2 linked regions of the Marinagarivorans cellulosilyticus genome follow. The protein of the gene in region 1 binds, or shares a complex with, the protein of each later gene. Links are inferred from orthologs where the notes say so. Each region holds a gene or a part of one and is shown on either strand. Other genes may lie near its edges.

Region 1 (15,807 bases):
GAACCGTTTAGGCAGCATTCGTATTTATCCGATATTGCTAAGGGCGTTATTTGCGGCTTCGGAGCCACCAGTTACACACTCGCACTGATCGCGGCATTTGATGCGCTCGGTGCAAACACTTAATTTATTGATCCCAAAAGAAGAGGTCATCATGGATATTCGTAAAATCAAAAAGCTAATAGAGCTACTTGAAGAATCCAATATTGAAGAGCTAGAAATTAGCGAAGGCGAAGAGTCAGTACGCATTAGCCGTGGCTCTCGCAACCAAATGGTGCCCATGCAAGCGTATGCGCAACCCGCACCCGCTGCGCCAGCTCCAGCGCCCGCCGCAGCCGCTCCTACTGCCGCGCCGGCCGCTGCACCTGCAGCGCCAACTGGCCACGCCGTTAAGTCGCCAATGGTTGGCACTTTTTATGGCGCATCCAGCCCAGGCGCCGACAATTTTGTTAGCGTAGGCCAAACCGTTAAAGTTGGTGATGTTATTTGTATTGTTGAAGCCATGAAAATGATGAACCAAATCGAAGCCGATAAAGCCGGCGTAATCGAAGAAATTTTGGTTAAAGATGGCGAGCCAGTTGAGTTCGACCAGCCCCTCGTTATCATCGCCTAAGCCACTGAGGAATACCCATGTTGTTTGACAAGGTTCTCATAGCCAATCGCGGTGAAATTGCACTGCGCGTATTACGCGCCTGCAAAGAGCTCGGCATTAAAACCGTCGCGGTTTATTCACAAGCCGACAAAGACTTGATGCACGTTAAACTTGCTGACGAGTCTGTTTGCATTGGCCCCAACGCCTCCACAAATAGTTACTTAAATATTCCAGCGATTATCAGCGCAATGGAAATTACCGACTCTGTAGCCGTTCACCCAGGCTACGGCTTCCTCGCGGAGAACGCTGACTTTGCAGAACAGGTCCATAAAAGTGGCTTCACGTTCATAGGCCCAGATGCCGACACCATTCGCTTAATGGGCGATAAGGTGTGCGCCATTGAAGCTATGAAGAAGGCAGGCGTCCCCACAGTACCGGGTTCCGACGGCGCACTTCCCGAAAACGACCCACAGCGCTGCCTAGATATCGCCGCGCGCATTGGCTACCCGATTATTATTAAAGCGGCAGCCGGCGGTGGTGGTCGTGGCATGCGCGTCGTTCATACCGAAGCGGCGCTTATCAATTCTATTAACTTAACGCGCTCTGAAGCACAATCTTGCTTTGGTGACGGCACAGTATATATGGAGAAATTCCTCCAAAACCCACGCCACGTCGAAGTTCAAGTTATGTCTGATGGGCAAGGCAACGCCGTTCACCTTTACGATCGCGACTGCTCACTGCAGCGCCGCCATCAAAAAGTATTGGAAGAAGCCCCCGCACCGCACCTTGACGAAGAAGCTCGCCAGGCCGTTTTTGCCTCTTGCGTAAAAGCCTGTATTGATATCGGTTACCGTGGCGCCGGTACCTTCGAGTTTTTATACGAAGACGGTAGCTACTACTTTATCGAGATGAATACCCGTATTCAGGTTGAGCACCCCGTTACCGAAATGATTACCGGTATCGATCTTATCAAAGAGCAAGTTCGCGTTTGCTCTGGGCTGCCACTTAGCATCACTCAAGATGACGTACAGGTTCGCGGGCACGCATTTGAGTGTCGCATTAACGCCGAAGACCCAGACACCTTCATGCCAAGCCCAGGAACCATTAGCGCATTTCATGCTCCTGGCGGGTTAGGTGTACGAGTAGACTCACACATTTACTCAGGCTACAAAGTGCCGCCTTACTACGATTCTATGATCGCTAAGGTGATCACCCATGCACGCGATCGCTCTGCAGCCTTAACGCGTATGCGCGTTGCGCTCGACGAATTGATTATCGACGGCATCAAAACCAATATCCCACTACAGAACGACCTTGTTCGCGATGGTGCATTTGGCGAAGGTGGTGTAAATATTCACTACCTCGAAAAGAAATTGCAGCTAAAGTAAGCCCAAAACCACGCTAGCACCCAAGCTTAAAAAACCCGCTGTTAATAATATGCGGGCCGGCAAGCTTGGGTGTTTTTGTTTTTACGCGCTGCTAGCAATGCCCTGCAAATACCAAAATCAGAGACACGACATGCCTTGGCTTGAGATCCACATCAATACTAACCGCGAAGATGCGCCGCTCATCGAGGATCAACTCATGGAGGTCGGTGCGCTGTCGGTAACATTGCAAGATAACGCCGACCAACCCATTTTTGAGCCGGCATTAGGGGAAACGCCTCTGTGGTCAGAAACCCGTGTCACTGGACTATTCGAAGCCGAAGTCGATACATCCACCATCGATTCACAACTACAACTGCCGACGAAAGCAAACTTCAAGTGGCATATCGTTGAAGACAAAGACTGGGAGCGCGAATGGATGCAGCATTACAACCCCATTCAATGCGGCGATAACTTTTGGATTTGCCCCAGCTGGATAGCGCCCCCCAACCCCGAGGCCGTTAACCTACTGCTGGACCCTGGCCTAGCGTTTGGCACCGGCACGCACCCCACAACTTTCTTATGCCTACAGTGGCTAGCGACTCAAGCTCTAACCGATAAAGACATTATCGACTACGGCTGCGGCTCTGGCATTTTAGGCATTGGGGCAATATTACTGGGCGCCAAACAGGTACTAGGTGTCGATATCGACCCGCAAGCCCTACTCGCCACGCAAGATAACGCCCAACGCAATGCTATTGCCGCAGAACGCTTCCCCGTTGTGTTCCCGGATAAATGCTCAAATAGCCCCGTTGATGTTATGGTCGCTAACATACTGGCCGGCCCCCTTGTCGAGCTAGCGCCAACACTAACACCCTTGGTAAAACCCGGCGGTAAGCTATGCTTATCTGGCATTCTTGCGACACAAGCCGAAGCTGTACAGGCCGCCTACGCACCGTTTTTTGACTTTGACCCGGTAGCGAAAAAAGAGGAATGGGTTCGCTTGACCGCAACCAAGCACGCATAGACAATAACCGTTTTGCCCTTTTCGCAACCGAGCTATAACAAAAACATATGACAAGCTTGATAACCCGCTGCCCCAAGTGCTCTACTGCGTTTAACGTAACAGACGCGCACCTCAACACCGCTAACGGTGCAGTACGCTGTGGTTCCTGCCTTAATGTGTTTAACGGGCGCGAAAACCTAACAAATAGCCTACAAAAATCCTCTAGAGCACTACTGGACGACGATGATGACTTACTCATCAGCGATGATCTCGAGCTAGATGAGTTGCGAGACGCCCCCCCCGAAGTCGACCCGTCAACTGAGCGCGTTAAAAGTATTCTTGAAAAAGTCGAAGAGCAATCTGCGACTGAAGTCGATGATGACGAAAGTTGGGCGCTACAATTATTAGAAGACGAAGGACATAACCCGTCGCAGCTAGGCTTAAACAAAAAGCCTGCCAGCGAAACTACACCAGAAGAGCCACCAACCGAAAGCATCACGCCTAGCGAGCCAGAACCAGAACCAGAACCAGAGCAAGCACCCCAGGCAGAGCCTAACAAAGCAAACCAGAAGTCAGAACACTTACAACCAACACATAACGAACAAAAAGACGCTTCCGTGGCTAGGTCTGCATTGCTGGACGAAACAGCTCCTAGCAATACCGCCGTTAGCGATAAAGAAAGTGAAGGCTCTCCAACCAATAAAGAGCAAGCCGCCAGCGAAGAACCTACAGCTGCCGCTAAAAAAGCTGAAGAATATGCGGCCTCAAAAGCGGAAGAGCCTGAACCCGAAGTCGAAATTGCCGAAAAAGATTTCGCCGAGCTGCAACAAGAACTCGATGCCGCCAAGCAAGCAAGTGACGCAGGCCCTCAAGCACCAAGAACTTTAGTCGACGCCATCGAGGTTGAGGCCGTAGAACTTCAATATACCGCCAAGCGCCCAGTCTGGTTGAGCCGCATAATTTGGCTTGTACTGGCAATGTGCGCTGGTGCTGCGCTGGCAGCTCAAATTGCCTGGCTCAAATTTGATGAGCTCAGCATCAAAGACCCCTATCGCCAGTATTACGCGATCGCCTGCGAACACCTTGGCTGCGAGCTACCTATTCGTAAAAACTTGCGAAAAATACGCACAACCAACCTTTTGGTTCGCACCCACCCCAGCACAGAAGGCGCACTACTGGTTGATGTGGTGATACAAAACCACGCCCTTTACGAGCAACCCTTTCCAAAGCTCGTTTTAATATTCAGCAATATTAAAAACAAGGTGGTGGCAAGCCGAGCATTCGAGCCCAACGAATACTTAGGCGGTGATTTAACCGGCGCCTCTATGATGCCCTCGCTAAAAGCAATCCACCTTTCGCTTGAGCTGGTCGACCCAGGTAAAGGTGCCGTGAGTTATAAAATAGTTATCGACGAGTAGCACTAGACAAAAAGCGAACACAGCAAGACAAAGTTTCACCAAGCAGAGCAGAAAATGACAAGCGTGTGAAACGGCTTCCACTCTGGCGACAAAAAGTCAGTAAAGATTAGCTATTTTTTAGTCAATTTGGTCAAATTATACTTTTGAAAATAAGGCTGTAGAGGTATGATGGCCGCCCTTTTTTGAGGCGGACTTCCAGCCCGCACTAAGCATTAATGGCTTCCCCAAATCCAGCTGCATAACGCGCTGTTTTAGCGAAAGAACCACTGCATTAGCAAGCCTCATTAGGCCTCCGCACCGGAGGAAAAGCTCAAACACAAAGAGCACGAACATATAACGCTTACATTGTTAGGCTTAAGATATACCGGCACCCATAACCGTGCCCAACAAGCGCTAAAGCTTGCCAGATGTATCCTAGGGGGATCAATTTGTTTCACATTGGGCCATACGCCATCGAGGGTCGCGCGGTACTTGCGCCCATGGCAGGCATTTCTGACCAGCCCTTTCGCAACTTGTGCAGAACACAAGGCGCAGCGCTGGCAGTGAGTGAAATGGTGACCTCTCAAACCCACCTATGGCAAAGCCGTAAATCACAAAACCGCCTGAAAAGTGATGGCGAAAACGGCCTGCGCAGCGTACAAATTGCCGGCAGCGAGCCAACCCAAATGGCTGAAGCAGCCAAAGCTTGCGTTGATGCTGGCGCTCATATTGTCGATATCAACATGGGCTGCCCCGCTAAAAAAGTCTGTAACAAAGCCGCAGGTTCTGCGTTACTGCAAGACGAAGGCTTGGTAAATGACATACTGCAAGCGGTGGTAGAAGCTAGCCTTGTTCCCGTTACGCTAAAAATTCGCACAGGCTGGGATACCAACAACAAAAATGCCTGCCGCATTGCCCGCATCGCCCAAGATGCAGGTATTCAGCTGCTAACAGTACACGGCCGAACCCGAGCTTGCCGCTTTAACGGCGAAGCCGAGTACAGCACCATTGCGGCAGTCGTTACCGAAACCGACCTTCCTGTTATCGCCAACGGCGACATCAATAGCCCAGAAAAAGCCCAGCAAGTACTCGAACAAACCGGCGCAGCAGCGGTAATGATTGGCCGCGCAACCCAAGGTAACCCGTGGCTTTTCCAACAAATTAATGCCTTTTTGGCCACTGGCGAAAAAGCGCAACAACCCCACTTGGCCGAGGTCGCTCAAACGCTACTTAAGCACCTTAACGCCATGTATAACTTCTATGGCCAGGAGCATGGTGTGCGCATTGCGCGTAAACACTTTGCCTGGTACATGGACAAGCACCTGCCGACACAAGAAGCCGTAAAGGCCGCGCGTCGTCAATTTAACCCGTTGCTCTTACCCCAAGAACAATTAAAGCTCGTACGCACACTTTTTACCGAGCACTTACCATTAGAGGAAGAAGCCGCATGAATTCAGCCGAACCTTTTATCACTGAACGTCATCAAGAACCCACCACCGCAGCTGTCGCAGCTCCCAGCGCGCCAGTGCCTCAGTTTTCGCAACCTGAGCAACGCCAGCAAGTGGGCCAAGCGCAATCTTTGCGCGATTACGTAGAACAAGCGGTTACTAATTACTTCCAGAATCTGGAAGGCCAAGAAGTTACCGAAGTCTACGATATGGTGTTATCAGAAGTAGAAGCCCCCTTACTTGAAGTTGTAATGAAGTACTGCCGCCACAACCAAACCAAAGCGGCGCACGTACTTGGCTTAAACCGCGGTACCCTGCGCAAAAAACTGAAGCAATACGGTTTACTGTAAAACAGCCCTTCCAAACGCCTTGCTAATCTACCGGTTAGCAAGGCGTTGTCGTTTTTTTAATTTGTTAAAAAGTCTGAGGACATCACCACCATGCCACATTCACAAAATGTTGCAGTGAGCCGTGCACTTATCAGCGTTTCTGATAAAACCGGCATCGTCGAATTTGCCCAAGCCCTTGCCGCAAAAGGCGTAGAACTACTGTCTACCGGCGGCACCTACAAGCTGTTAAAAGACAGCAACATCGCCGTTACCGAAGTGTCTGATTACACCGGCTTCCCCGAAATGATGGCCGGCCGCGTAAAAACCCTGCACCCTAAAGTCCACGGTGGCATTTTAGCCCGCCGCGGTGTAGACGAAGCCGTTATGGCAGACCATGGCATTAAGCCCATCGACCTTGTAGTGGTTAACCTTTATCCGTTTGAAAATACCGTCGCCAACCCCGATTGCAGCCTAGAAGATGCCATCGAAAACATCGATATCGGCGGCCCAACTATGGTTCGTGCAGCAGCCAAAAACCATAACGATGTCACCATCGTGGTTAACGCCAGCCGCTACCAAACCATCTTGGCCGAAATTGAAGCCGAAGGCGGCATTAGCTACAAAACCCGCTTTAACTTAGCCATTGAAGCTTACGAGCATACCGCCAGCTACGACGGCGCCATTGCCAACTACTTTGGCCGTTTAGTGGAAGGTGGCAGCGAAGACTTTAGCCGCACCTTCAACAGCCAGTTCATCAAAACGCAAGAAATGCGCTACGGCGAGAACCCGCACCAAAAAGCCGCTTTTTACGTCGAGAAAAACCCAGCACAAGGTTCTATTGCCACCGCAACACAATTGCAGGGTAAAGAGCTAAGCTACAACAACATCGCCGATACCGATGCCGCACTGGAAACCGTTAAGCAATTTGACCAGCCGGCTTGCGTCATTGTTAAGCACGCCAACCCCTGTGGCGTAGCCGTTGATGAAGATATTTTAAGTGCCTACGACAAGGCCTTTGAAACCGACACAGAATCCGCCTTTGGCGGCATTATTGCCTTCAACCGCGAATTAGATGCCGCCACCGCCGAAGCCATCGTTGCCCGCCAATTCGTCGAAGTGATTATCGCGCCCAGCGCCAGTACCGCCGCAATAGAAGCCGTTACCGCGAAGAAAAATGTTCGCTTATTAGTGACCGGCGAATGGCAAGGCACGCCTGCAACTGGGCTAGATTACAAACGCGTTAACGGTGGCCTGTTAGTACAAGACCGCGACAACGGCATGATTGGCCTAGACGATTTGAAAGTCGTCACTAAGCGCCAGCCTACCGAAGACGAGCTTAGCGATTTACTCTTCGCTTGGAAAACAGCCAAAATGGTAAAATCCAACGCGATTGTTTACGCCAAAGGCGGCCGCACCATTGGTGTAGGCGCAGGCCAAATGAGCCGCGTTAATTCAGCGCGCATTGCCGGCATTAAAGCTGAACATGCAGGCCTTGAAGTACCGGGCTCGGTTATGGCAAGTGATGCCTTCTTCCCCTTCCGCGATGGTTTAGATAACGCAGCGGCAGCAGGCATTAAAGCTGTGATTCAACCAGGTGGTTCTATGCGCGACGAAGAAGTCATTGCCGCCGCCGACGAAGCCGGTATTGCCATGGTGTTTACTGGCATGCGCCACTTCCGCCACTAAGCAATACGCCGTAGGGTAATCATTGGAGTATTCCAACGATTACCCTACGCATTCGCTGCACCTCAACTCCCACAGTTTTCAATTACCCAATAAGGTAATTTATCAATGAATATACTTATTATCGGCGGCGGTGGCCGCGAGCATGCTTTAGCATGGAAAGCCGCACAAAACCCAGCCGTAGAAACTGTTTTTCTAGCGCCAGGTAACGCCGGCACCGAAGGCGACGGTAAATTAAAAAACGTTGAGATCGACGTTTTAGAATTTGAAAAACTCGCCACCTTCGCACAAGAAAATAACGTTGCGCTCAGTATTGTTGGCCCAGAAGTCCCGCTTGTTGATGGTGTTGTAGACTTCTTTCAAGCACGCGATTTAGCCTGCTTTGGCCCCAGCAAGGGTGCAGCCCAGCTAGAGGGTTCCAAAGCCTTCACCAAAGACTTTTTAGCCCGCCACAACATCCCAACCGCCGAATACGAGAAATTCACCGAAGTCGAACCGGCCCTTGCTTACTTGCAAGAAAAAGGCGCGCCTATCGTGATTAAAGCCGACGGCCTTGCCGCGGGTAAAGGCGTGATCGTTGCGATGGATTTAGCCGCTGCCGAAGACGCCGTTAAAGACATGCTCAGTGGCAATGCTTTTGGCGATGCCGGCTGTCGTGTGGTGATTGAGGAGTTTCTAGAGGGTGAAGAAGCAAGCTTTATCGTAATTGCCGACGGCAAAAACGTATTGCCTATGGCCACCAGCCAAGACCACAAGCGCGCAGGCGACGGCGATACCGGCTTGAACACCGGCGGCATGGGCGCCTACTCGCCCGCCCCCGTGGTTACCGCTGAAGTGTACGACCGCGTTATGGAACAGGTCATTATGCCCACCATCAATGGCATGGCCGCAGAGGGCAACACCTATGTAGGCTTTTTGTACGCCGGCTTAATGATTGATAGCACCGGCAACCCCAAAGTGATCGAGTACAACTGCCGCTTTGGCGACCCAGAAACACAGCCCATTATGATGCGCTTGCAATCTGATCTTGTTGATATTTGCCAAGCTGCATTGGCTGGCGACTTAGCCAGCAAAACCACCGAGTGGGACGACCGCCCAGCAGTTGGCGTAGTGTTAGCCGCCGGCGGCTACCCTGGCAGCTACAATAAAGGCGATGTGATCTCTGGCCTGGACGGTTTAGAAACCGCCACCACTAAAGTCTTCCATGCCGGCACCAGCCTAAAAGACGGCAATATTGTAACCAATGGCGGCCGCGTATTATGCGCCACGGCACTTGGCGTCAATGTGACGCAAGCTCAGCAAAATGCTTACGCTGTTGCCAATAAAATCGACTGGAAAGACGTGTATAAACGCAACGATATCGCCTACCGCGCAATTGAGCGCGAACAGCAAAAGTAATCAACCCCTAGCGTTACTTAGCCTACAAAAGCCCGCGTAATCAATGATTCGCGGGCTTTTTTCTTACCCTAACAACGGCCTGTGGTAAGCTCCGCGCTTCTCGCTAAATAACCGTTTCCTATGCCAATCTTTATTCATCTTTTCCACATCCCAAGCTTACTTATTGAAACCCCGCTCCATATTGCCCGAGCAGCCTTAAGCCCAGAAGAAAGCCTAAGCGCCAACAACATTAAGGCCGAGCGCCGTTTACACGAATTCATTTACGGCCGCTATTACCTTAAGCACGCACTGGCAAAACACCTGAATACGCCAGTTGAATCTATCATTTTCAAAAAGCATTCACATGGCAAACTCTATTTAGAAGGCAACCCCACAGCATTTAATTTAACGCACTCGGGGGAGTATCTGGCTTACGCGATCAGTGACGAAGGCGATATTGGTGTGGATATCGAGCACCCCCAACGCAAAATGAGCGACCTAACCAGCATTGCCGAGCGCTACTTCACCCCAGAAGAAAGCCAAGCACTCAATCGCCTGAGCGGCGCGGCCCAAACACAACTGTTTTATAAAATATGGACACTCAAAGAAGCCGCGCTGAAAACCGTAGGCACAGGGATTAGCGCGGGGCTAGATCGCATAAACGCAGAAGCGATGGACCTTAGCCAGCCGCAAACACTCGCTTTGGAACACAGCCGCCATGCACTTTGGTTTGAATACTGGTATCAACCGATGGGTTTTGACAATGTTTTTTTAAGCATTGCACTCGAACCTAAGCTTATAGGCACCCCAAAACCCGACTTCCGCTTAGTTCACGCCAAGCAATAATCAACTTAAATATCACAAGTTAAGCCACGCTATAACCCCCATAGCAAAGATCTATTTGTTTTAAATCTGTAATTTGGTTTTACTATAATTAAATCGTGCCATTCACTTAACGAAGAGGGTTAACATGACAGCAATTAATATTGGAATCAGCGAAGAAAACCGCCTAGCCATTGCCGAGGGCCTAAAACATCTGCTCGCCGATTCGTACACGCTTTATCTACAAACGCATAACTTCCACTGGAATGTTACTGGGCCGCAATTTCGCGAGCTGCACTTAATGTTTGAAGAGCACTACACCGAATTAGCAATAGCGGTAGATGATATTGCAGAACGCATTCGCACCTTAGGTGTGATTGCACCAGGCACCTACAAGGCATTTGCTCAGCTTAGCTCTATTGAGGAAGTCGACGATATACCCGCAGCTGGCGCCATGGTCGACATCCTGACACAAGGGCACGAAGTTGTTGTGCGCACGGCCAGGCAAGTACTAAAAGCAGCGCAAGACGCTGACGATGAATCCACCGCAGCACTGGTATCAGACCGCATGCGCATCCACGAAAAAACAGCCTGGATGCTCCGCGCTACACGTGCTTAAGTGCGTGCAAGTTCGCTAAAAAACGAGTGCCTGCCGCAGCTAACCGTTTCCTCCTATTGAGCGCCGTCGAATATCAATTTCTCCGGCACGCTCAAGCCATCTACGACTTTGCGCTCCTCGACTTTGTGCTTCTCTAAAGCGGCCCTAACAGTCAAGACCAATTTCACTAAGTGGAAGAATATCATCAAGCTTCAGGCTTCTCTTCGTGGTCACTCAAGGTGCCGACAAGATGGAGTCGGAGCACGTAGCCAATCATCTCCTGCACGGGATCGAATCCCAAGCACATGTCGTGGTCTACGTGACCGAGCTTGATGATACTTCATCCTGATTAACCCATTTTCCAAACTTAACGGTTGGGCACCGCCGTTAAAAAGAGTCAATAATTATGGGAATGCGATAAATGTTTTTTCGTTTTTCCAAAGCTTCCACATTAATATTGCCAATTTACGAGCGACTGCCACTTTTGCTTTCGCGGGCCCCTTTCTTTCTTCTAGGGATTGCCCCCAACGCTTAAGCGCGCAATCTCGCCCGAGTGTTAAAAGTACGTGAGCGCCCTCAACAAGGTGCCACCGCAATAAAACATCACCTTCTTTCGTGATCCGCCCTCGGCGCTCCACTTCTCCTGATTGGTATATTCGTGGTGCTAAGCCCAAATAGTCCGCAACCTCTTCCGCGCGATTAAACCTGTGAGGGTCGTCAATCGTTGCCTGATAAGCCGTGCTAATCAGAGGTCCGATACCAGGAATACTCTGTAAACGCTGACTAACAGCATCATCTCGTCCCATTCCATCAACCGCTTTTTTGAGCGCTTTAGCTTTTTTAACAGCAATTTCCCAAGTCTCTAGCATTGCTGCGAGTGACGCTTTTAGACCCGGCGCATATTCTTCACATAGCGCCAAAACCCGCTCAGCGAAAAGTCCTTCACTGACTTGGCCGACCTTAATTCCATGTGAGCGCAGCAACCCTTGGATGGACGACCGAATCATCTTGCTGGTTTTTAGTATCGTTTGCCTTGCTCCCAATATACTTCGCAGCTCCCGCGCCTTTGCACTTTTTCTATGGACCTCGGTATACCAACCGCTTCGCCCAATTTCGGCTAAAGCTTTGGCATCTCGTCGATCCGTCTTTTTCATGCTACTCATTAAATTCTTTGCCGCACGAGCATCAATAATGACTGGCTTTTTGCCGATATCTTCCACGACCCTTGCCGCTGTTTCCGCTAAAGGACTCGCCTCGATAATAACCGTTAGATCATCAAAACCGGCCAGCGCCTCATTCAGCTCAGCCGCTTCTGTTGCAATAACCCGCTCGCGTAATACCTTGCCTTGCTGATCAATAACGCAGATGTTGCTTGATTTGCTTGCTAGATCAATTCCACAGTAATGCATATCAACCTCGCTTAAGTGTAGGGCGCCCTGGCGACCTTTTTTGTTGAGTTACCACTTAGATGAGGGATGGATCCTGCGATTTCAAACAGTGCGATGCCGCTTTATTACATCTCCTGCAAAGTCTAATCTTGCATATCCTTATGCAGGTGCAAAGTCTACCCCCACGCATCCTTGCTGGGGCTGGTCGCTCCACACGTGCTACTGACACGTAAGGGCCTGAGAAATTGATATCCGACGGCTTTATAGCGAGTACGTGGCCTTGTAGTTGGGAAATGGAGTGAGTTTTGGGTGTCCCGAAATATGTTGCTTTCGTAGTTTAAAATCTGACTGCATGCCAAAGAAAGGATGGCCCGACTTCTTGTGGACGAAGCATGCCGTTAACAATTATATCTTTACGTTATTACAATAGCGTCAGACCTCACCAGCACAATGACGGACTGACACCGGTCAAAAAAGAAAATATTTACAAAAAAACTCTAAACTCGTGACCAGATAGGTTGACCACTACACACTGCGGTGTTTACGATATAGTCAAATCTACCAATATAGGTATAGCTATATGAGGCTGGCTTTAGAAATACTCAAAACTATCTTTATCGTCTTTTCAGTGCCTTTTCTCCACGGGTGTGCAGCTAATTGGAAATCGATAAATCATGAATTTGACTATGGTTCTTCTGAAAGACCTGAAGCTATGGGAACTAAGGTTATTAGTATTGATGCTAAACAGCGATTAGCTATTTCAGATGCTGTAGGGCGCTTTTGCTCAGAGCCAAGCCCAGATGCCATGTCTGCCTTGGCCAGTACCTTCGGGCTAAACATTTCCAACCCCACAGATATATCCGGCAACACATCTGGCTCCTCAGCCGAAAGTGCTGCGAGCATTGGTCTTCGAACTCAGTCCATCCAGTTAATGCGCGATGCTATGTATCGCATATGCGAGCTGGAGCGTAATGATGCCCTCGATAAATCAACAGCATTTCTTCTACATTCCGGTTATCAGGATGTGATGATTGCACTGCTATCGATAGAGCAGCTAACGGGTGTTGTGCGAGCACCAGCCGTTACTTTAAACACAGCAACAACAGGCAGCGTTAGTCAAAATATTAAGGATTTAACAGAACTCGAGGAAAGCATCCAAGCTTCCTTAGAAACAAAAATTAAAGACCAAACAAAAGTGGAAGTAGCAATTGCGCAATTAGAGAAGGAAAAGGCATCTGCCGAGAAAACGAAGAGCGATATGGCTCAAGAGAGCGATCCCCAAGATGAGCAAAGCTTTGAAGCTATAAATCAGATTATTGCAGATAAGACGACAGCATTGGAAAAAGAGCAGGTGAAACTAGGCTTAGTTAATGACGAAATCACGTCGATAAAGGCTCAACTCGAACTGGTTAAAGATACTAAGTCAGTGCACCAAACTATTGCGACATCTGCTTCAGGCGGAGGAACCATTCAACAAGAGTCGGATGCTAGTAAACTGTCCAAAGAAGCTACAGAAAGAGTGGCAGAAAGCGTCGAAAAAATTGCTATAGCTGCATTAGAGCGAGAAAGGGTTTTACCCGCGTGCATACTTTTCATTACAGGAGAAACAGAAAGACTTGCTCGACAAAGAGCGGAAATAAACGCGCAACGATTAGCTCAAACTTCAAAAGACAAAAGCGCTGATCAGGAAAATGTTTTGGCAAAAATAGAACAAACCCTACAAAAGACAGAAAGCTCTGTAAAAGAAGCTTCTGACTTATGCAGGGAATATATGAGGTCAAGGCCACAAAGCACAAAAGAGTAGTAGTGAGTTACCATATCGCTGGAACCAAAGAGGACACTCACTCTAAAAAACAATTAAAACTACCCGCCTTTTGTATCAGAGAAAACAGCATTTTTCAGATAAGGCTTTAGGATCACAATCTTATGATCGCTGGTTATCAATAATTCACCAATAGAACAACAAGCTATATATCCAAGCAGCTTTGAGCATAGCCGCGTGAGAAAAGTGAGAGGGAAGTGAGGCGGCTGATCAGCCAAATAACGACTGGCGGCGCCGCCGATTAGGGGCCCGCTGGTAACCCATGGCGAGAGCGGCACTCTCGATATGATCGCCGGTCCCCACAAAGGTCTTAGTGTTCTTTTCGACGGCGCGGGCCAGCTCTAACCAGCTATCCGGCTCGATACTTAGGCGATCGATAATCGAGGGTAAAGTTGAGACGATATGGCCTCGTTGACGCGCAGGATTGACTAATCCAGCGGTTGCATAGATGCAATGGAGCTGGGCATCATCACGCATTAGCCTGCGACGTGAAGGGAATCACTAATGCAGCGGGAGCAGGATGCTCTGGAACTGCCCGTCCAATCCACCAATTCTATATGTAAACGGCCAGAATTTAGAGAGTGTGTCCTGTTAGTTCCGCATCTGTTAAATCAGATGCCGAAGGAAAATTGCAGCCTGGATGAGCTTGTGCCTTGGCGTTTTAACAAAGCTTAAAAGGTGGGGTTGGCGAGACGTTTACCTTTTGGGGTAGCTCGTATTTGGCTTTCTTTAGCGCGAAGCGGGGGATGAGCCGTATGATAGCCCCAACCTAAGCCGAATCTCCGAGAGCGAGACATTTTTATATGACTATTCCTATTTCACTCCGTGCTATCACGCTCAGTGCTGTAAACTCATGCCGAGCATTAGATTTTAAAATGAAAAAGCTAGACTCTTAGCAAGGCTGCATCGAATTTTCACACAGGCTAATTACAAGCTGCACAGGGGAAAGGATGTTTGAGAAATACGACATAAACAAAGATAGATTGGTCTTAGCAATTTTTGTCACTATTGCAGTAATGATTCTCTTAATACTCGCCTATCAATTAACTACTGCCAAGGTACCTCAGATAGCTACTTACATCCAAAACTGGATTACAACGCCTGTTTTGACTTTGATAACTTTAGTGTCATTCTTAATCGCTTTAGGTTTGAAAAGCGTATTGGGAGAATTGTATGGTATAAAGCCAAAAACAATCGATTCCAATGTGCAGCCTACAACAGAACAAAATGAGTTTATTTACGTTGTTTTTGGAACAGGGGGAGCAGGAAAAACCTGCTTTATTGACTACTTATCTGACCGAGAATACCGAGACACAGAAATCACCGAAAAGCCAGATGAAAAATATACGTTTCATGTATCAATTAAAGGAAAGGAGTTTAAATGCAGCTCCCTAGACTACGAGGGGCAAAAACCGAATACACTTATAAAAAAACTAAAGGAACTAGAAAATCATAAAAAAGTGACAGATCTATTTCTAGTGCTATCTTTTTATGAGCCTAAAGCGGAGATAAAGGAGAAAGCATATAAAGTTAACAAGCCGGCCAGCGAAAAGCTCAAAAAGAAAAACCTAGACAACCAATACATCGAGCAACTTGACACATTCAATTCCACACTCCTTGAACTGCTGTTTAATGAGTGCAGATCCATAAAAAAAATATATATCATTATTAATCAGATCGATCTTTTTTTGGATCTAGGAAAACCTTTAGCTATAAAAAACTTTGCAATAAACCATCATAGAAACACAATAAATCGCATCGGAAAAATTGTAGATCAAACGAGCCTAGTAAAGAAAGATTGCTTTGAATACAGGTACATATCTCTAAAAGAAAGGAAGGAAATAAAAAAAGAAAAAAACCGTTGGGAATATACCAAGCTGACTTTAAGGCAGGATCTAAGAGCTGGGCGAGGCGCTTAATATTATGAAAAGCCGAAATTCGATAAGAGCTGAAAAATCAATAGAGGATCAATATTTTGAGAGCG
Region 2 (4,785 bases), 1.9 Mb from region 1 along the record:
AAATCTGGTAATATTGCGCCCCTTTTAGGTGAAGGTGGTTTAACCATGGCGCGCACAGTACGAGTGAAAATCTGCGGTATTACCTCGGTTGCCGATGCGCAAGTGGTTTGTGATGCAGGAGCGCAGGCGTTAGGGATTGTGTTTTACCCGCCAAGTCCGCGTTATGTGGCTGACCTAGCGGTTGCGCGCGACATTGCGCAGGCGGCCGGGCCATTTGTATCGGTAGTGGGTCTTTTTGTAAATCCAGATCCTAAGTACATAGAGCAAGTATTGCGAGAAGTGCCATTAAATTTACTGCAGTTTCACGGTGATGAAACGCCTGAAACTTGCGAGCGTTACGCCCGTCCATATATTAAAGCGCTACGTATGAAACCCGAAACCGATATTGCAGGGCTTGCCAATCAATATGTTGGTGCGCGAGGCATACTGCTGGATGCATACCGTAAAGGGGTGCCTGGCGGGACGGGGGAAACGTTCGATTGGAACGCTATTCCTCGGGATATTGTAAAGCCGTTGATATTGGCGGGCGGCTTGGCCCCTGCGAATGTGGCTGATGCGATTGCGAGTGTCGCGCCTTGGGCAGTCGATGTGAGCGGCGGTGTAGAAGCCAGCCCCGGCAAAAAAGACGAAAGCCTAATCAAACAATTTATGGCGAATGTCGCTAACTAAATATTGTGTGCTTTGCACCCTAAGCACACCCAATTGAGGGATACCGTGAGTATTATTGAGCAACCCACAGATTTTAATCAGCTGCCTGATGCGAAGGGCCACTTCGGTCAGTTTGGCGGGCGTTTTGTTTCTGAAACGTTGATCCATGCTCTAGACGAGCTTAGCGAAATGTATAACCGCTTAAAGGATGACGAGGAGTTCTGCCGAGAATTCGATCATGACTTGGCTCATTACGTTGGGCGTCCGTCGCCGTTATATTTTGCTGAGCGTTGGACAAAAAAAATTGGTGGTGCGCAACTGTTTTTAAAGCGTGAAGACCTTAATCACACGGGTGCGCACAAGGTTAATAACACCATTGGGCAAGCGTTGTTGGCAAAGCATTCGGGCAAAAAGCGCGTTATTGCCGAAACCGGTGCTGGCCAGCACGGGGTGGCAACAGCGACGGTAGCAGCACGTTTAGGTTTGGAGTGCGTGGTGTACATGGGGGCAGAGGATGTTAAGCGTCAGTCTCTTAATGTTTATCGTATGAAACTTTTAGGTGCCACTGTGGTGCCGGTTGAGTCTGGCTCTAAAACCTTAAAAGACGCCATGAATGAAGCCATGCGCGACTGGGTTACGAATGTTGACGATACCTTTTATATTATCGGTACTGCTGCGGGGCCACACCCATACCCGCAGTTAGTGCGTGACTTTCAATGCGTTATTGGGCGCGAGGCCCGTCAGCAATGCCTAGCGCAAACGGGGCGTTTACCGAATGCCTTAGTTGCTTGTGTGGGTGGTGGCTCTAATGCTATTGGTTTATTTCACCCGTTTTTGAATGATAAAGACGTTGCAATGTATGGCGTAGAAGCTGGTGGTCACGGCGTTGAAACGGGTAAGCATGCAGCCCCGTTAAACGATGGCGTGCCGGGAGTTTTGCACGGTAACCGCACCTATTTAATGGAAGACGAAAACGGCCAAATTATTGAAACTCACTCAATATCGGCAGGCTTAGATTACCCAGGCGTGGGCCCAGAGCACGCATGGTTAAAAGATGTGGGGCGCGTAAGCTATGTTCCCATTAACGATGATGAAGCCATGAACGGTTTTCGCAGCCTAACGCGGGTAGAGGGCATTATGCCTGCACTGGAATCGTCACACGCTATTGCTTATGCCGAAAAGCTCGCCGGCGAACTGAGCAAAGACGACATTATTATTGTTAACCTTTCTGGGCGTGGTGATAAAGATATTCTGACCGTTGCCGAAATTGATGGAATTAAGGTTTAAGATGAATCGAATAACAACAACTTTGGATGCACTAAAAACCGAAGGCCGAAAAGCACTAGTCACCTATATTGTAAATGGCGACCCTACGCCCGATACAACATTGCTAAGCTTGCACAGCATGGTTGCAAACGGTGCTGATATTATCGAGGTGGGTGTGCCTTTTTCGGACCCTATGGCAGAAGGCCCAACTATTCAGCGCGCCCATGAAAGAGCATTAGTTCATGGCATTAGCTTAACAAGCACGTTGGATATTATTGCGCAATTCCGCAAGACCAATACCACAACGCCTATAGTGCTGATGGGTTACGCCAACCCTGTTGAGCGCATGGGCTATGCGAATTTTGCTAAAAAAGCCGCCGCCGCAGGTGTTGATGGTTTATTAACCGTGGACTTACCGCCAGAAGAATCTTCCGATTTAGATGTTGAGCTTAAAGCGGTAGGTATTCAAAATATTTTCCTTGTCGCCCCAACTACTGCTGACGAGCGCATTGCGCACATCACCGCGTCTGCAACAGGCTTTATTTATTATGTGTCCTTAAAAGGGGTTACCGGAGCTGGTCATTTGGATGTGGATTCTGTAGCGCAAAAAGTCGCAGCTATACGAAGCACTACGGGTTTACCTGTGATGGTGGGCTTTGGTATTAAAGATGGTGCTAGCGCCAAAGCGGCTAGCCAAAGTGCTGATGGCGCCGTAGTGGGTAGTGCGTTGGTGGCACTAATGGCTGAAGGCTCTGCAGAAGAAATTGCACAGCGCGTGGGCGAAAAAGTCAGTGAAATTCGACAAGGTTTAGATGTTTAGACGTTGCAAAATTCACGGCTAAATATACGACTAAGTATGCGCGCTTAAATCACAGCGGCGCTAAAATCGATACACAGTAAACGCAGGCCCCACAGGGGAAGCAAGAGGCAAGTAGAATGAGTTGGTTTGATAAAATTGTCCCCAAAGTTGTCCGCTCAGATGAGCGAAAAAGCGCAAGCAACATTCCTGAAGGCTTGTGGCAAAACTGTAAAAAATGCGCTGCTGTTTTGTATCGCCCCGAATTAGAGAAAAATTTAGGTGTGTGTCCTAAATGCGACCACCATATGCGTATAGGTGCTCGCAAGCGCTTGGATTTATTTTTAGACAGTGGCGAACGAGAAGAGCTTGCAACAGACGTTTTACCCGTTGATCGTCTTAAATTTAAAGACGTGAAAAAATACAAAGACCGCTTAAGTACAGCGCAGAAAAAAACTGGCGAAAAAGATGCCTTAATCGCGATGCGCGGACAGTTAAAAGGTATGCCCGTTGTTGCTGTAGCGTTTGAGTTTGATTTTCACGGTGGTTCGATGGGCTATGTTGTGGGCGAGCGTTTTACCCGCGCTGCGAACCGCGCGTTGGAAGAGGGCATTCCCTTGGTGTGTTTTCCGGCTACCGGCGGTGCCCGTATGCAGGAAGCTTTAATTTCTTTGATGCAGATGGCAAAAACCAGTGCAGTGATAGAGCGCATGAAGCAGCAAGGCGTGCCTTACATCTCGGTAATGACAGACCCTGTTTATGGTGGCGTTTCTGCTAGTTTGGCGTTGTTAGGTGATATTAACGCGGCAGAGCCAGGTTCACGCGCTGGTTTTGCTGGCCCTAATATTATTGAGCAAACGATTCGTCAAAAATTACCTAAAGGGTTTCAGCGTGCAGAGTTTTTGTTAGAGCACGGTGCTATCGATATGATTATTCACCGCAGTGAAATGCGTGACACATTAGCGCGCCTATTAGCGAAAATGACAAACCAAGAGCAACCTGCCGCCTAATGACAGCACGTTTTAATACGCTCGCTGAGTGGTTGGCTTGGCAAGAAAGCCACCACCCGTCGGCCATCGATTTAGGTTTAGAGCGTGTTCGTATAGTGGCGGAGCGTTTAGGTGTGCTTTCGCCTAAAGCCCGGGTTATTACTGTCGCGGGCACTAACGGTAAGGGTAGCTGTGTTGCTACGCTTGAGGCATTGTTAAGTGCTGCCGGTAAGCGCTTTGGGGCCTATACTTCTCCGCACTTTATACGCTACAACGAACGCGTTCGCTTGCAGGGCCAGCCTGTTAGCGATGCACAGCTATGCGATACCTTTGCTCGCATAGACGAGGCCCGTGGTGATATTTCTCTAACGTATTTTGAGTTTGGCACCTTGGCCGCGATGGACATATTTAATCGCGAGCCGCTGGACTACTGGTTATTAGAGGTTGGTTTAGGTGGGCGCTTGGATGCCGTCAATATTGTTGCGCCTAGTGTCGCAGTAATTACATCGGTCGCTATAGATCACGAGGCTTGGTTAGGATCTACCCGCGAAGTTATAGGGGCGGAAAAAGCCGGCATTTGCCGCGCTGATGCTCCCTTGATTTGTGCCGATAGTGCTCCGCCAGAATCTGTGCGCAACCAGGTTGAGCAGCTAGGGTGCCCTGCGTTGTGGTGGGGCAAAGATTTTGGTGTTAAAGATAATACGCTGTGGACAAGCGCAGGTTTAAAACTCAGTGCTGCCGAAGTGCGTTTGCCATTGCCGAGTGTTGCAGCGGCTATACAGGTGTGCGAGTTGGAAGGGTGTTTACCCCAAGCCCAGCTTGTGAAAGCTATTGAGGCTGTGCAGTTAACTGGGCGAATGCAGTTATTACCGGTTGGAGATGTATCTTTGCTGCTGGATGTTGCGCACAACCCCGCGGCAGCAGAGCTGTTAGCCGCCGAGTTAAAGCGGCGTAGCTTCAAGCCAATGCCTGCCATTGTCGCTGTTATGGCAGATAAAGACTTAAATGGTGTATTGGCCCCTTTAATACCGTGGGTGAGCCACTGGCATTGTGTACTTCTTGCAGACAACCCTCGGGCAGCGCAAC

Evidence for each region.
Region 2: the proteins of accC (region 1) and accD are in contact, whole or in part, in a solved structure (PDB 8UXZ), measured with the Escherichia coli proteins. The link is inferred for Marinagarivorans cellulosilyticus from one-to-one orthologs.

The regions. Positions count from the first base shown.
Region 1 is NZ_AP023086.1:674,615-690,421, reverse strand. The notes cover bases 1-2,803. They hold accC (acetyl-CoA carboxylase biotin carboxylase subunit), read left to right. Parts: upstream 1-630; coding sequence 631-1,977; downstream 1,978-2,803. Other genes in these bases: prmA (50S ribosomal protein L11 methyltransferase), read left to right, coding at 2,108-2,803; accB (acetyl-CoA carboxylase biotin carboxyl carrier protein), read left to right, coding at 152-610; aroQ (type II 3-dehydroquinate dehydratase), read left to right, coding at 1-123. In the rest of the region: more of prmA, read left to right, coding at 2,804-2,980; MARGE09_RS02595 (DUF3426 domain-containing protein), read left to right, coding at 3,028-4,377; tRNA dihydrouridine synthase DusB, read left to right, coding at 4,806-5,807; DNA-binding transcriptional regulator Fis, read left to right, coding at 5,804-6,154; purH (bifunctional phosphoribosylaminoimidazolecarboxamide formyltransferase/IMP cyclohydrolase), read left to right, coding at 6,245-7,819; purD (phosphoribosylamine--glycine ligase), read left to right, coding at 7,925-9,214; MARGE09_RS02570 (4'-phosphopantetheinyl transferase family protein), read left to right, coding at 9,335-10,039; MARGE09_RS02565 (Dps family protein), read left to right, coding at 10,164-10,634; MARGE09_RS02560 (IS110 family RNA-guided transposase), read right to left, coding at 11,018-12,022; MARGE09_RS02555 (hypothetical protein), read left to right, coding at 12,582-13,805; MARGE09_RS02550 (GTPase domain-containing protein), read left to right, coding at 14,774-15,742; MARGE09_RS02545 (hypothetical protein), read left to right, coding at 15,747-15,807. UniProt on the Escherichia coli protein: This protein is a component of the acetyl coenzyme A carboxylase complex; first, biotin carboxylase catalyzes the carboxylation of the carrier protein and then the transcarboxylase transfers the carboxyl group to form malonyl-CoA.
Region 2 is NZ_AP023086.1:2,550,316-2,555,100, forward strand. Bases 1,928-4,785 are described here. They hold accD (acetyl-CoA carboxylase, carboxyltransferase subunit beta), read left to right. Parts: upstream 1,928-2,850; coding sequence 2,851-3,720; downstream 3,721-4,785. Other genes in these bases: trpB (tryptophan synthase subunit beta), read left to right, coding at 1,928-1,935; trpA (tryptophan synthase subunit alpha), read left to right, coding at 1,937-2,734; MARGE09_RS10355 (bifunctional folylpolyglutamate synthase/dihydrofolate synthase), read left to right, coding at 3,720-4,785. In the rest of the region: MARGE09_RS10335 (phosphoribosylanthranilate isomerase), read left to right, coding at 46-669; more of trpB, read left to right, coding at 721-1,927.